Regions from separate parts of the Lysinibacillus sp. FSL K6-0102 genome, predicted to be linked through region 4. Evidence: riboswitches for the same ligand, from Rfam matches in the RefSeq annotation. Region 4 holds a riboswitch; each other region holds the start of a gene.
What was found. A riboswitch is a leader RNA that binds a small molecule or an ion and turns the genes downstream of it on or off. The one in region 4 is predicted to bind S-adenosylmethionine.

Region 1: another riboswitch for S-adenosylmethionine. It lies ahead of NYE73_RS21645 (bifunctional homocysteine S-methyltransferase/methylenetetrahydrofolate reductase); the one in region 4 lies ahead of NYE73_RS02415 (MetQ/NlpA family ABC transporter substrate-binding protein).
Region 2: another riboswitch for S-adenosylmethionine. It lies ahead of NYE73_RS19545 (methionine ABC transporter ATP-binding protein); the one in region 4 lies ahead of NYE73_RS02415 (MetQ/NlpA family ABC transporter substrate-binding protein).
Region 3: another riboswitch for S-adenosylmethionine. It lies ahead of NYE73_RS09330 (YezD family protein); the one in region 4 lies ahead of NYE73_RS02415 (MetQ/NlpA family ABC transporter substrate-binding protein).

Annotation. Positions count from the first base shown of each region.
Region 1 covers NZ_JBBOPH010000001.1:4,256,139-4,260,029, reverse strand. The annotation lists gene NYE73_RS21650 (protoporphyrinogen oxidase) at 1-1,209, shown strand, start outside; SAM riboswitch class I at 1,309-1,409, shown strand; gene NYE73_RS21645 (bifunctional homocysteine S-methyltransferase/methylenetetrahydrofolate reductase) at 1,499-3,346, shown strand; gene metH (methionine synthase) at 3,339-3,891, shown strand, end outside.
Region 2 covers NZ_JBBOPH010000001.1:3,837,869-3,841,759, reverse strand. The annotation lists gene NYE73_RS19565 (arsenate reductase family protein) at 15-371, shown strand; gene gcvH (glycine cleavage system protein GcvH) at 453-833, shown strand; gene NYE73_RS19555 (hypothetical protein) at 925-1,266, shown strand; gene NYE73_RS19550 (thioredoxin family protein) at 1,281-1,592, shown strand; SAM riboswitch class I at 1,649-1,752, shown strand; gene NYE73_RS19545 (methionine ABC transporter ATP-binding protein) at 1,835-2,863, shown strand; gene NYE73_RS19540 (methionine ABC transporter permease) at 2,853-3,521, shown strand; gene NYE73_RS19535 (MetQ/NlpA family ABC transporter substrate-binding protein) at 3,590-3,891, shown strand, end outside.
Region 3 covers NZ_JBBOPH010000001.1:1,880,699-1,884,589, forward strand. The annotation lists gene NYE73_RS09320 (TetR/AcrR family transcriptional regulator) at 1-240, shown strand, start outside; gene NYE73_RS09325 (DUF418 domain-containing protein) at 224-1,318, shown strand; SAM riboswitch class I at 1,489-1,584, shown strand; gene NYE73_RS09330 (YezD family protein) at 1,619-1,810, shown strand; gene NYE73_RS09335 (flavin reductase family protein) at 1,901-2,386, opposite strand; gene NYE73_RS09340 (VOC family protein) at 2,536-3,321, shown strand; gene NYE73_RS09345 (amphi-Trp domain-containing protein) at 3,694-3,891, opposite strand, start outside.
Region 4 covers NZ_JBBOPH010000001.1:504,074-507,964, reverse strand. The annotation lists gene NYE73_RS02425 (pyridoxal phosphate-dependent aminotransferase) at 12-1,181, shown strand; gene NYE73_RS02420 (PPC domain-containing DNA-binding protein) at 1,224-1,727, opposite strand; SAM riboswitch class I at 1,850-1,954, shown strand; gene NYE73_RS02415 (MetQ/NlpA family ABC transporter substrate-binding protein) at 2,043-2,873, shown strand; gene NYE73_RS02410 (methionine ABC transporter ATP-binding protein) at 2,981-3,891, shown strand, end outside.

The sequences.
Region 1 (3,891 bases), 3.8 Mb from region 4:
ATTGTAGCCCGTCATCAAGGCGTTATGGAACTCGTGCAGGAGCTTGATTTTGAGGCGGAATTAGTTTACAACGAAACAGGTATTTCTTATATTTATACGAATAATGAGTTACATGCTATTCCGGCAGATTCAACTTTCGGAATACCGATGAGTGTAGCATCCTTAGAGGAAAGTACACTTATTTCCGAGCAGGGAAAAAAAGAAGCGTTGAAGGATTTAACATTGCCAAACAATGGCTTCACAAAGGAAAGTTCAATTGGTGAATTTTTAACTTACTATTTAGGAGAGGAACTGGTGAAAAACCAAATTGCACCAGTCCTTGCAGGTGTTTATTCGGGAGATTTACATCAGCTTTCTATTGGCTCTACTTTACCGTATTTAATTGATTATAAGAATGATTTTGGAAGTATTATTAAAGGCTTTGATGCGAATCGTGAGCAATTTGTTAAAGCAGCGAACAAAAAATTTATATCCTTTAAAAATGGTTTATCTTCTTTAATTGATCGACTTGAACAAACCTTATCCGATGTAGAAATTATCAAGGGTGTTACTACACTAAATGTTCAAAAACAAGATAAGAACTACACAATTTCCTTAGCTAATGGTGAAATTATTGAGTCAGATTATGTCGTTTTAGCATTACCGAACGATACTGTACAAAATCTGCTACAGGATGAATCTTTAAACCGCTATTTTGACCAATTTACGACAGCGTCAGCGATTACTATCTATTTAGGTTTTGATGTGCCAGACGCTAAATTGCCAGCAGATGGAACGGGCTATATTGTTTCCCATAATTCAGACGTAACTTGTAATGCGGCAACTTGGACTAGTCGTAAATGGAAGCATACATCGAAAGAAAATAAATTACTTGTGCGACTCTTTTATAAGAGCATCAATCCAGCCTATGAGCAACTACGCGCCATGACGGATGAAGAATTGGCAGCAGTTGCTTTAGAAGATGTGAGAAAGAGCCTAGGAATAGAGGAGCAGCCAACCGTTGTGAATGTAACAAAATGGATTGATCAAATGCCTAAATATGATCTAGCGCATCGTGAAGCATTACAAGGATTACTACAAGAATTACATGAGAAATATCCTAATTTATCGATTGCAGGGTGCTCGTATTTTGGCGTAGGTATTGGTGCTTGCATTCAAAACGGGAAAAAAATTGGTGAAGAGCTTGCAAAGGAACTTGCCAATTTCTAAGGTTTTAAGTGGAAAAAAACTTTGTTATGTGAAATAGTCTTGACTCATTCGTCAGTAAACGATATGATTCTTTTAATTATTTAAAAAATTCATACTTAATTCTTATCAAGAGAAGCAGAGGGACTGGCCCATTGAAGCTTCAGCAACCAACTTTATTGTCAGGTGCTAAATCCAGAAGACCGTTGAGTCGAAGATGAGAAGGAACAACAATGATGAATCGTTAAAGCCTTCTTTTTTTATGAAAGAAGGCTTTTTATTATATAGAGACATAGGAAGAGAGGCTAATTTTATGGGATTGCTTGAAAGGTTAAAAACGCATGTATTGACGGCAGACGGTGCAATAGGCACAGTGCTATATGGCTATGGATTGGAGTATTGCCATGAGGAAATGAATGTTCAGAGACCCGAGTTAATTGAAAAGATTCATAGAGAATATATTGCGGCTGGTGCTGACATCATTCAAACGAATACGTACGGTGCAAATGCCATTAAATTAGCTCGCTATGGATTGGAATCACGTGTCCAACAATTTAATGAAGCTGCTATCACCATCGCAAAACGAGCAGCGGCTGATGGCGGTCAATTTGTTTTAGGAACAATTGGTGGTATTCGGGGAATTCGTAAAAGTGATGCAACCTTGGATGAAATATTAGCGACTATTGAAGAACAAGCAAGAGTCTTACTTGCAGGGAATCCAGATGGCCTTTTACTTGAAACTTATTATGATTTTGAAGAATTAACAGCAACCTTAAAGATGCTACGAGAAAAAACAAAATTGCCGATTATTGCACAAGTTTCTATGCATGAGCCCGGTGTTCTACAAAATGGGATGTCTTTAAATAATGCTCTCCATGAGCTTGAAGCTCTAGGTGCTGATATTGTTGGTGTCAATTGTCGACTAGGTCCACACCATACAATTCAGGCATTTGAAGGTGTAGAACTTCCTAATAGGGCATTTATGTCGGCCTATCCAAATGCATCACTTCTGGACTTAGAGGATGGGCGTGTCGTTTATGAATCAGAAGCTGATTATTTTGGTCGAGCGGCTGTTGAATTGCGTGATCAAGGTGTACGTTTAATAGGGGGCTGCTGTGGTACAACACCCAAACATATTGCAGCAGCAAAGAAGTATTTAGAAGAGTTATCACCGGTTCAGGAGAAGCTTGCGAAGCCTAAAAAGATTGAGATTGTTCGGGAAGCGGAGCCAACAAAGTATGAGCCTCTTCATGAAAAAGTTAAACGTGAACGTTCTGTCATAGTAGAGTTGGATACGCCTAGACATTTAGAGATTGATGGGTTCCTTGAAGGAGCAAAGCAATTATATGATGCAGGTGCAGATGTAGTTATGATGGCAGACAATTCATTGGCCTCTCCACGTATTAGCAATATTGCAATGGGCGCATTGTTGAAGAGCTCACATGGTGTACGCCCACTAACTCATATTACATGTCGAGACCGTAATTTAATTGGTCTACAATCTCATTTAATGGGGTTAAATGCTTTAGGTATTCATGATGTGTTGGCCGTTACGGGTGATCCAACAAAAGTAGGAGATTTCCCAGGTGCGACAAGTGTTTATGATGTATCTTCCATGGAGCTAATCCAATTAATTAAGCAATTAAATGAAGGGGTCTCTTTCTCAGGTAAGCCACTTCGTAAAAAAGCAAATTTTTCAGTTGCTGCTGCATTTAATCCAAACGTCCGTGTGTTAGATCGTGCTGTGACACGCTTGGAGAAGAAAATTGAGCATGGGGCAGACTACTTCATTTCTCAACCAGTATATACGATAGAGAAAATTGTAGAGATTTATGAGGCAACAAAGCATTTACAAGCTCCAATTTACATCGGTATTATGCCTGTTACGAGTTATAAAAGCGCTGAATTTTTACATCATGAAGTGCCAGGTATCAAATTATCTGAAGATGCCTTAACAAGAATGAAAGCATGTGGAGAAGATAAAGAAAAGGCAACATTGGAAGGGATTGCTATTGCCAAAGAATTAGTAGAAGTGGCTACGCAATATTTCAATGGGATTTACCTTATTACACCATTTTTACGTTACGATGTGACACTAGAGTTGATGAAATATATAAAGCAATTGGATGAACAGAAAAAAGGAGTAAGTATACATGGCTAAGCACTCGATTGAAGAGCAACTAGAGAAACGTATTTTAATTCTTGATGGCGCAATGGGAACAATGCTACAAAATGAAAATTTATCAGCAGAGGATTTTGGTGGCGAGGAACTTGATGGCTGTAATGAAAATCTTGTGCTTACTAGACCAGATGTTATTGAAAAAATTCACCATAAATACTTAGAGGCAGGCGCAGATATTATTTGTACAAATACATTTGGTGGGACGCCTCTTGTGTTAAATGAATATGATCTTGGCACAAAAGCAGAAGTAATTAATAAGCGTGCAGTGGAAATTGCTCGACAAGCAGTGGATCGTTATTCCACATCGGATTGGCCACGTTTTGTTGCAGGGGCTATGGGGCCAACAACAAAAACGTTATCAGTAACAGGTGGTATTACATTTGAAGAGCTAGAGGAAAATTTTTATGTACAGGCAAAAGCTTTAATTGAGGCAGGAGCCGACGTTTTGTTATTAGAAACAAGTCAGGATATGCTCAATGTCAAAGCAGGCACACTTGGCGTAAAGCGCGCTTTTGCATCAACGG
Region 2 (3,891 bases), 3.3 Mb from region 4:
AGAGGAGCATTGTAATGACGATTCAATTTTTCCATTATCCGAAATGTACAACATGTAAAAAGGCACAGAAGTGGTTAAATGAGCATGAGGTTTCCTATGAAGAGGTACATATCGCAGAGCAACCTCCCACTAAAGAAGAACTAACAGCTATTTGGCAAGCTAGTGGACAGCCTTTGAAGAAATTTTTTAATACCTCAGGCATGAAATATCGTGAGCTTGGCTTAAAGGACAAGTTAGCGGAAATGACGGAGGATGAGCAGCTTGAGCTACTTGCTTCAGATGGCATGTTAATTAAACGTCCCATCGTGACAGATGGAAAAAAAGTTACTTTAGGTTTTAAAGAAGTAGATTTTGAGCAAGCTTGGAAATAACCGTATTAAACCTTGTATTTATAGGAGAAGTATGGCACACTGAAAGTGAATATATTACATATTTATGGAGGGGTTTTTTGCATGAGCACACCTAAAGACTTACGATACTCTGAAGAACATGAATGGGTAAAAGTAGAAGATGGAAAAGTACGTATTGGTATTACTCACTTCGCACAATCTGAATTAGGAGATATCGTATTCGTTGAGCTTCCACAAGTTGGCGACGAAATCAAAACAGATGATCCATTCGGTAGCGTAGAATCAGTAAAAACTGTTTCTGAATTATATGCACCAATCTCAGGTACTGTAGTTGAAGTAAATGCAGATTTAGAAGATAGCCCAGAATTCGTTAATGAATCACCATATGAAAAAGCATGGATGATCGTTGTTGAGCCTGCTGACGCATCAGAAGTTGAGAAACTAATGACAGCAGAGCAATACGAAGAAATGATCGCTGAATAAGACAAGCCATAATCGAAAAACGTCGGAAACTACCGGCGTTTTTTGTTATATAATGACTTATAAGTGGGGATCTCTAAATGGAGGTGGCGTAATGTTCGAGGGAAAATGCTTGATAGTAGAAGGGCGCTCAGATAAGCTACAAATTGAGCCTATTTTGAATGAGAATGTTACAATACTATGTACGAATGGTACAATTGGTGTGCATCAATTAGAAGAACTACTGGATCCCTATGAGGGCTGTGAGCTATTTACTTTTTTTGATGCAGATACTTCTGGTGATAAGCTACGTGCATTAATGGACAGACATTATCCAGAGGCTGAGCATCTGCGCACAATGCCAACATACAAGGAAGTAGAAACGACACCAAGAAAAGTGCTAGCAATGATTTTACTGCGTGCACATTTTTCAATCCATAATGAATATATTTTGTAAGGTTGCGTGAGTAAATGGAAGAATGGTCAATAGAGCAGTGGGAAGCGGCTAAACAGTCGGGAGAGAAAACTGCATTTTATTTATATACACCGATGTGTGGAACGTGTGCAGTGGCATCTAAAATGATGTCCATTATTGAGCAATTACTGCCACAGCTACAAATGGGTAAAGCAAATATCAACTTTTTGGAACACATAGCTTATGAGCATCAAATTGAAAGTGTTCCCTGTCTACTCATCAGTGATGGCGGAAAAGTGACAGAAAAGATTTATGCTTTTCAATCCGTACCATTTTTATATGAATTGTTAAAAAAATCAATTGACTGAACTTTACTAGCGTGGTAAAGTATCAAATATATTATTAAAACATTAAATATATCGAACTCTTATGAAGAGTGGCGGAGGGAAGTGCCCTATGAAGCCCGGCAACCATCACAATGTGAAAAGGTGCCAAATCACCCAAAGATTTTTCTTTGAAAGATGAGAGAACGGTTTAACGTATCATACGTGACCCCTTCTACTTGTCTGTGAGTGAAGGGGTTTTCTATATGAGAAAAGGAGTATTCGCTATGATCCAGCTTCAAAATATTACAAAGAAATACAAAACAGCAAATGGCGAATTAACGGCAGTCAAAGACGTCAACCTTACTATTAATAAAGGTGAAATTTTTGGCATTATCGGCTATAGTGGTGCTGGTAAAAGTACCATGATTCGTTTATTAAACGGTTTAGAGAAACCGACAGCAGGAACAGTAACGGTGAACAATCAAGAATTTTCATCGATAAAAGGGCAAAAGCTTAGAGCAGCTAGACAAAAGGTAAGTATGATTTTCCAGCATTTTAATTTACTTTGGTCAAGAACAGTTGCCGAAAATATTGCATTCCCTTTAGAAATCGCAGGCTTCCCAAAGGCTCAACGTGAAGCGCGTGTGAAGGAATTAATTGCCCTTGTAGGCTTAGAAGGGCGCGATAAGGCATATCCATCCCAGCTTTCCGGGGGACAAAAGCAGCGTGTAGGAATTGCACGTGCATTAGCGAATAATCCAGAGGTTTTACTATGTGATGAGGCGACATCCGCACTTGACCCTGAAACAACGGATGCCATTCTTGATTTACTCGTAGATATAAATGAACGCTTAGGCTTAACAATCGTCCTGATTACCCACGAAATGCATGTCATCCGCAAAATTTGTCATCGTGTAGCGGTGATGGAGGCAGGCGAAATTGTGGAACGTGGTGAGGTATTACAAGTCTTCCAAGCCCCACAGGCGGCTATTACTAAGAAGTTTGTATCTCAAATTACCGACACTAAGGAAACACAAGATACGGTAGCACAAATTAAAACAAACTATCCAACTGGACAACTTGTCAAATTGATTTTTGTTGGTGAAAAAACAGAACAGCCTGTCATCTCACATCTTGTGAAACAATTTGATGTAGAAGTAAGTATTGTTCACGGAAATATTTCACAAACAAAAAATGGTGCATATGGTACATTGATTGTGCAAATTGATGGCTCTCAGACAAATGTCACTGAAGCCCTTCGTTATTTAAATACAGTGGAAGTACAGACGGAGGTGATTGAAAATGCTAACTAATCTCTTTCCGAATGTAGACTGGGAAAATATGTGGCAAGCTACGTATGAAACTTTATACATGACAGCTATATCAACGGTTGTGACATTTATTCTTGGGTTAGTCATTGGTATTGTTCTATTTCTAACTAGCCCCAATCAGTTATGGGCAAATAAAATCGTTAACTTTTTAACAGGATCACTCGTTAATATTTTCCGTTCCATTCCATTTATCGTATTAATTATTTTATTAATTCCATTTACGAAGTTTTTACTAGGTACAATTCGCGGTGCCAATGCGGCGTTACCTGCTTTAATTATCGGTGCAGCACCGTTTTATGCTCGTATGGTATTAATTGCGTTACGTGAAATTGATAAAGGTGTGATTGAAGCAGCCCGTTCAATGGGAGCAAAAACTTCTACAATTATTTGGAAAGTATTGGTTCCAGAATCATTACCAGCTTTAATTTCTGGTATCACTGTAACGGCTGTTGCTCTTGTAGGTTATACAGCGATGGCAGGAATTATTGGTGCAGGTGGTCTTGGTAACTTAGCTTTCTTAGACGGCTTCCAGCGAAATCGCCAAGATGTGACATTAATGGCAACTATTTTGATCTTAGTAGTCGTATTTATTATTCAATGGATTGGTGATTTAATTACCGAGAAAATTGATAAACGCTAGCAAGAAAAAGTGGTTATTCCGGTTTTTACCGCTAACATATTTTAAACAAATAAAAGGGAGTGTCATAAATGAAAAAGTTATTAGCAGGATTATTTTTATCAATACTTGTACTAGCATTAGCAGCTTGCGGTACAGATAAAAAAGAAGATGAAAAATCAGCATCTGGCGATCAAACAGATAGCAAAGAAAACGTAACATTAAAAGTAGGTGCTTCTAATACACCACACGCAGTTATTTTAGAAAAAGCAAAACCGATCTTAGCTAAAGAAGGCATAGACCTTAAAATTGAAACGTATACAGATTATGTTCTACCAAACCAAGATTTAGAGTCAAAAGATATTGATGCAAACTATTTCCAGCACATTCCTTA
Region 3 (3,891 bases), 1.4 Mb from region 4:
CAATTAGTAGAGCTAGAAACCAGCTTTTTAACGAGCTTTGTTGCTATCCTACGATATGGCGTACAGCTAGGCGTGCTAGAGGATACTCCCCATATAGAAGTGAAGGCACAGATGCTAGCCCTCGTCTATGATAATATCGGTAATTTCATGTTAACAGGCAACCAATTGAACTATAGGGCTATTTGGAAGGAGGCAGTGAATAGCGTTATCCAAGGGGGCAAAGATGACAATAAGAAATGATGATCGGCGCATTGAAGGTCTTGATTTTGCAAGAGCTCTCGCCATGCTTGGCATGTTCATTGTCAATTTTGGCGTCATAACAGGTTCTACAACGAATGGTTCAACATGGTTAATTGCCTTCCAACATCTTTTCGAGGGACGTGCTTCGGCCGTATTTGTCATGCTAGCAGGAATAGGGACAGCCTTAATGACTCGTCAGGCTAGAGAGAGTAAGGACCCAATCCTTCTTCGTCAAAATCGACTTACTTTGTGGAAGAGGGCGCTTTTGTTATTTACGATAGGGATAATATTATATGCAATCGGCTGGACAGGAGATATCTTACATTATTATGGCGTGTATATGTTTGTTGCTGCTTGGTTGATTGCCCAATCCAAGAAAATGATGATCTTCATAATTGGTGCCATCCTTATCCTTTCACAATGGCTTCAAATTCAATTTAGTTACCTTGCTGGTTGGCATCCAACATATGTGCTACTAGAGTATCTTGATTTTTGGACACCAGCAGGATTTATAAGAAATTTGATGTTTAATGGCTATCATCCACTATTCCCCTGGATTTGCTTCTTTCTGATAGGTATGGTAGTGGGCACATTAGATTTAACAAATCATACATTAAGAAAAAACTTACTGGTGATAGGTTTATTGTTAGTCATCATGACTGAGACTTGTTCAACGTTATTCATTAAGATGACAACCATTCATTTATTAGATGTAGAGAGTGCATTGTATTTATTTGATACAGGACCGATTCCACCGAATATGATGTATGTCCTATCTAATTCGGCTTCGGCTATTGTTATCATTGTTGGCTCCATCTATCTTGTAGAGACATGTAAAAATAAAGTTATTCAATCTTTCATATTAACAGGACAAATGTCTTTAACGCATTATGTTGGCCATGTTGTTATAGGCATTGGAATACTAATTATTTGCCAAAAGCTGGAGAACCAAACACTTGCTTTTTCCATGCTGTATGCCTGCTGTTATTTTTTAGGATGTGTCGTTGTTTCTGTATGGTGGAGGACTAAACATCATCGAGGCCCACTTGAATTCATGATGAGGAAATGGAGCTTGTAATAAATTAATGGATTGCCATCTATTTCTCACTGACTAGGCATAAAATACTTTAGGTTTAGGGAGTCTTTTAATCTAAACGACATATTGCATAGTATTCAACTAGGTTTTCTAATATTTTGTATTGACATTCCTATAGCAGAATTATAGAATTATTTTCAAGAAACGCAGTACTCTTATCAAGAGAGGTGGAGGGACTTGGCCCAATGAAGCCTCGGCAACCGAACAACAGGTGCCAAATCCAACAGATGGTGTCTGAGAGATAGGAGGGGCTATCAATCAGTTTGATGCGTTGGCCTCTTTATGAACAATAAGGATAAAAAAGAAGGGGTGTATCGTATGGCTCAGTCAGTAAAAGTAGATGATAAGAAACTAGAGGCAATTGCGAAGGCGATTCAAAATCTTGAATTTGGTGAAGTGCATATTACGATTCAAGATGGTGTGATTGTGCAAATTAATAGGCTTGAAAAGCAGAGATTTCCGCAGAAAAAATAACAATGATTTCAGTAGAACTTATGTCAAACGGCCACCTATAAGCATGAAGGATTTCCTGTGCTTACAAGTGGCCCTTTTTTTGTGTAAAGACTAGCTATAAAAGCTTTTTGGTATGGGACCGATATGACGGCGATGATAAAGCAAAGGCTCTTTTTGAGCATTTGTAATGTCTACGACCTGCCCAATAAAAATGGTATGGTCGCCAGCATCGATTTGCTGAAATGTTTTACATTGTAAATTAGCTGCTGTATCATGTAAAATCGGTAGTCCTAAAGAGGAAGTTGACCATTTTGCTTGTGCAAAGCGATCAGGGATTTTACTGGCAAATAGTGTACATAAATGCTCTTGATCACTCGCTAAAATATTGACCGCAAAATTTGGCGCAGTCGTGAAATAAGGATGGAGCTGAGATTTTTTATCGAGTGACCACAAAATAAGGAGCGGGTCGATTGAAACAGATGCAAAGGAATTGACGGTTAAGCCAATCGGTTTTGTGTCATGACATGTCGTGACAACTGTTACGCCTGTAGGATAATTACCTAATGCCAATTTAAAAGCAGCTACTAAATCTGTCATTCAAATCACCTCTTTATGAAATTAGTGAACGGAGTTTGTAGGTAAACGAAACTTTTTTTCATATCCTACTAGTAACTCCTTTTCTTGAGTAAATTTTAAACTAATCAAACATACAGGTAAAGGTAATGGGGAAAGAAAGGGGAATGGCCATGACTTTATATTTTGATCATTTGGTTCATCAAGTGGAATCACCAGAAAATATAAAGGTTTTCTTCAATAAACGAAATGTCCATACAGTGAATGGTGGGCAGCACACGATGTGGGGGACTTATAATACGTTAAGCTACTTTGGCTTAAGCTATATTGAACAAATTGCTATCTATGATCGTGATTTATTTGAGCAAGCGGCACAATACCCATATTCCCTACATTATACGTTTAAACGTGATCAAGAGCGCCAGGGATTTTCTCGAATTGCTCTGCGCACAAAAAATATTGAGGAAGAGGGTCGACGCTTGCGAGCATTGGGCTATGAAGTATATGGACCAGATGCATGTAGCAGAACAAGACCAGATGGCACTGTGGTAGAATGGAAGCTACTGCATTTTGGTAAGCCAGATCTGCCAATTGATTTTCCATTTTTGATTGAATGGGCGGAGGAAGATGAAGAACGTTTGGTTCAATTAAAGGCAAGTGGTGCCATTGATGTCAAACAGGCTATAACGATGGAATCCGTCCAATTCTACGTCAAGGACATGCAGGCAACAGTTAAGCTGTGGCAAGAGGTGTTACAGCTACCAGTGCCTACGCAATATGAGCAGTATTTGTCACTACAGCTACCGAATATGCGCTTAGATTTCTATGAGGAAGAGAGCGCGATGACAATGACACTTGGTCATGTCAAAGAGGGACCATTTGGTGTTACATTAAAGGATCCTAAACGAACAAAGGAAACTTTAGTTTGCCCTGGTGCTTTTTATTGGATAAATCGATAAGGAGAAAAGGCTGGGCCATAACTAACTGGGACCTTCATTAAGCCGAATAATCTTTAAATTAACAAACATGATAACTAGAAAAACCGAACTATTCCGAAACACTTCGTAAGCGTTTTAGTGGATAGCTCGGTATTTTTATGGGCTGAAACACTTTTGCTTCTGCCTTTTTACATAAGTATTGAAAAACAAAACCATCAATAGAATTTCTGGTGCTGGCTACTTGCTTTCCTGTGGATTTAGCGTTACAGAGGAGACCCTGGAGCGAAATCACCTCCTCACCTTGCTAGAAAGTTTTAGCTAGTGACATGATCTTTAATTCAACAATATGGAAAAATCCACTTCATCAGAGAAGTGGATTTTCGTTGCCAATTATTATTCAATTGTCATTTTTTTCGGTGTTTCTGTACCTGTATACCAATCAAATTCAATTTCAAATGAATGCTTGTCGCCCTTTTTTGTATAGGAGTATTCGATTTTGAGCTGTTCACTTGGGCTGACAACTGTTGGCTCTGTGTCTTGAACAAAAGTGAATTCACCATTTTCTTTAAGCTTTTTTGCAATCGTTTCCAG
Region 4 (3,891 bases):
GGTGATCATGCATGGAATTCTCTAAAAAACTACAGCAACTACCCACTCAATTTTTTGCAGCACTCGTTCAAAAAGTAAACTTGGCTCTAGAAGAAGGGCGTGATGTCATTAACCTTGGGCAAGGAAATCCCGATCAGCCAACGCCTATTCACATCATTCAAGCATTACAGGAAGCAGCTGAAAATCCTCAAAACCACAAATATTCACCATTTAGAGGTCTCGCTGAATTACGCCAAGCTGCTGCGGACTTTTATCAACGTGAATATCAGGTAGAACTAAATCCAGATACAGAGGTAGCGATTCTTGGTGGAACAAAAATTGGTCTAGTTGAGCTACCTTTAGCTGTGTTAAACCCTGGTGACACGATGCTCTTACCAGATCCTGGCTATCCAGATTACCTATCAGGTGTTGTACTAGGAGACGTCAATTTTGAAGTAATGCCCCTTTTTGCTGAAAATGATTTCTTACCTGATTATCATGCATTACCTGATGAAGTGAAAGAAAAAGCAAAGCTTCTTTACTTAAATTACCCGAACAACCCTACAGGTGGTACAGCATCACTTGCGTTTTTTGAAGAGACCGTTCGCTTTGCGAAGGAGCACAATATTATCGTATCACATGATTTTGCTTATGGGGCAATAGGATTTGACGGTAATAAACCAGTTAGCTTCCTTCAAGCAAAGGGTGCAAAAGAAGTAGGAGTTGAAATGTATACATTATCGAAAACCTATAATATGGCTGGCTGGCGTATAGGCTTCGCTGTAGGGAATGCCGAGATTATTGCTGCTATTAATCTAATTCAGGATCATCTGTTTTGTAGTCAATTCCCTGCCATTCAACAAGCCGCAGCAGTAGCACTGACGGCTTCCCAACAATGTGCGGATGAACTACGAGCTACTTATGAGCGTCGCCGCAATGTACTCATTGAAGAAGCTCGAAGAATTGGCTGGCATGTTACGGCTCCAAAAGGCTCCTTCTTCGCATGGCTCCCTGTACCATTAGGCTATACAAGTGAACAGTTTGCTGATCTTTTGCTCGAAAAAGCTGATATCGCTGTAGCAGCAGGTAATGGCTTCGGTCAGTATGGTGAAGGCTATGTACGCGTAGGATTGCTGGTTAGTGAGGAGCGCTTACGTGAAGCAATCCATAGAATCGAGCAATTACAATTGTTTAAAAGATAATGACGTCGTATCCTGTAGCTATCCCTAGCTACAGGATTATTACTATTTTTCAATTTTCCTTGGTTGCCCTAAACCATTTTCTAATGGATAAAATTGAACATGACCTGTTTCATCATCCCATTTTCGAATATGTTGAATCCCTTGTACCTCTGCCAACACGATGTCAGCAGTAATAACAGGGTTGCCCCCTTTTATTAAATGCCCACCTGATACAACACCCCATTGATCGCTCATAGAACCATGGAAATGTGTCTCATATCCACCATCTCGCTTACACACCACACCTGAACCTTGAATAAATTCTAATGGTCCCTCTTTTTCAATCACATCACTAAAACGAACTTGAATTTGAGCTGTTGCATCTGGCACTAAATAAACAAAGCTGCTTTTTTGAAAGCTGCCAATACAGCTTACAATTGTTGCTGACTCTATGCTATTCTCTTCGCAAAGCGCTTCAATCCCTTCAATGATATCTGTTCCCGTTAGAAAACGAGCACTAATAACCTTACCAAATGAACCTATACCATAATTAACTCTTACAGACATTGTTATCCCTCTTTTGCGTCGAAATATTATAATTATATAAAAAATTTAAAAATTATTTATTGACTTACTATACCCTATAAATTATATTAGTTCTATCGGAATTACAAAAAAATATTATAAATCTCTTATCAAGAGTAGCTGAGGGACTGGCCCTATGAAGCTCGGCAACCTCCTTTTTATAGGAAGGTGCTAAATCCTGCAAACGATCTTCGTTTGATAGATAAGAGAGGACATCTTTTCATGAGCCTCTCTTAATTTGTAAGAGAGTTTTTTTATTTTCAAAAAACCGATAAAAACAATCTTGGAGGTATTTTCATGAAAAAGAAAAATAAATTTTTAGTAGGTTTAGCAAGTTTAACATTAGTAGCAGCTTTAGCAGGCTGTGGCTCTAAAGAAGATAGTAAAAGCCAAGCTGAAGGAATTGATGAAAAGAAAATCGTTGTAGGCGTCACTTCTGGTCCACACGAACAAATTGCAGAAGTAGCCGCTAAAGTAGCAAAAGAAAATGGGCTAGAAGTAGAACTAAAATCATTTTCTGACTATGTTTTACCTAATACATCCTTAGCTGAAGGTGATCTTGATGCGAACAGCTATCAACACGAGCCTTTCCTAGATACATTTAATAAAGACCATGATACAGATTTAGTAACAGTGGGCAAGACGATTTTAAATCCAATGGGTATCTACTCAGAAAAATATAAATCCTTTGATGACATTCCTGACGGTGCAACGTTTGGCTTACCAAATGACCCAACGAATGGAGCACGTGCCCTCTTTGTTTTACAGGAAGCTGGCTATATTAAGTTAAAAGAGGGTGCAGACTTAACAGCCTCGATCCGTGATGTAGAAGAAAACAAAAAGAATTTAAAATTCATTGAATTAGAGGCAGCTCAAATTCCTAAACAACTTAGTGAAGTAGATGTAGCAGCTATTAATACAAACTTTGCACTAGAGGCTGGCATTAACCCTAAAGATGACTCTATTTTATTGGAATCTACTGATTCTCCATACGTGAACTATATTGTTGTACGTGCTGAAAATGAAAATGATCCAACAATTAAAAAGTTCGTTGAGGCTTACCAATCTGACGAAGTGCGTCAATTCATCGAAGAGGAATTCAAAGGTTCTGTAATCCCTAGCTGGTAATATGTTCAGAAAGCTTCTATAAAGCCGAAGAATCTGCTGAAATTCCCCAATGGGAAGACGAGCAGATTCTTGCTTTTTAGAAGGTTGAGAAAGGAGCAAACAATCGCATGATTCAATTACAAAATATCTCAAAAGAATTTAAATCGAAAAAAGGCATCATAAAAGCTGTGGATGGCATCAACCTTCACGTAAAAAAGGGACAAATTCATGGTGTAATCGGCTATAGTGGTGCTGGTAAAAGTACACTCATTCGTTGCGTTAATCTACTAGAACGTCCTACAGCAGGAAAAGTAGTGATAGACAATGTAGACATTACGACCCTTTCTCTTCACGAATTACGTCAAACACGCCAAAAAATCGGGATGATATTCCAGCACTTTAATCTCTTAAAAACAGCAACAGTTTACAATAATATTGCAGTTCCCTTAAAGCTACTAGGCTATAAAGAGGCGGAAGTAAAAAACCGAGTAGCTAAGTATGCTGAAATTGTCGGTTTAACAGATAAACTAGATAGTTACCCAAATCAACTTTCAGGTGGTCAAAAACAGCGTGTGGCTATTGCACGTGCCTTAGCACAGGAACCAGAGATTTTACTTAGTGACGAAGCAACAAGTGCACTTGATCCTGAGACAACGGAAGCCATTCTTGAATTGTTGTTAAAAATTAATCGTGAATTAGGCATTACGATTCTGCTCATCACACATGAAATGAATGTAATTCAAAAAATTTGCGATGAGGTTTCTGTTCTAGAATCAGGGAAAGTTGTGGAATTTGGCACAGCGATTGAACTTTTTGCGAAACCGAAGCACCCTACAACGCGAAAGTTTTTGAATACAATTTCACAACGTAATTTATCCCCTTCTCTTATTGAGCAATTAAATGTTTCAGGAAGTGTAATCCGTTTAACATTCCTTGGTGAAAGTACTGGTAAGCCATTATTAGCAGAAGTCACTAAGGTATATGATGTGCAACCAAATATTTTAACAGCCAATATTATTGAATTAAAAAACGGTATTGT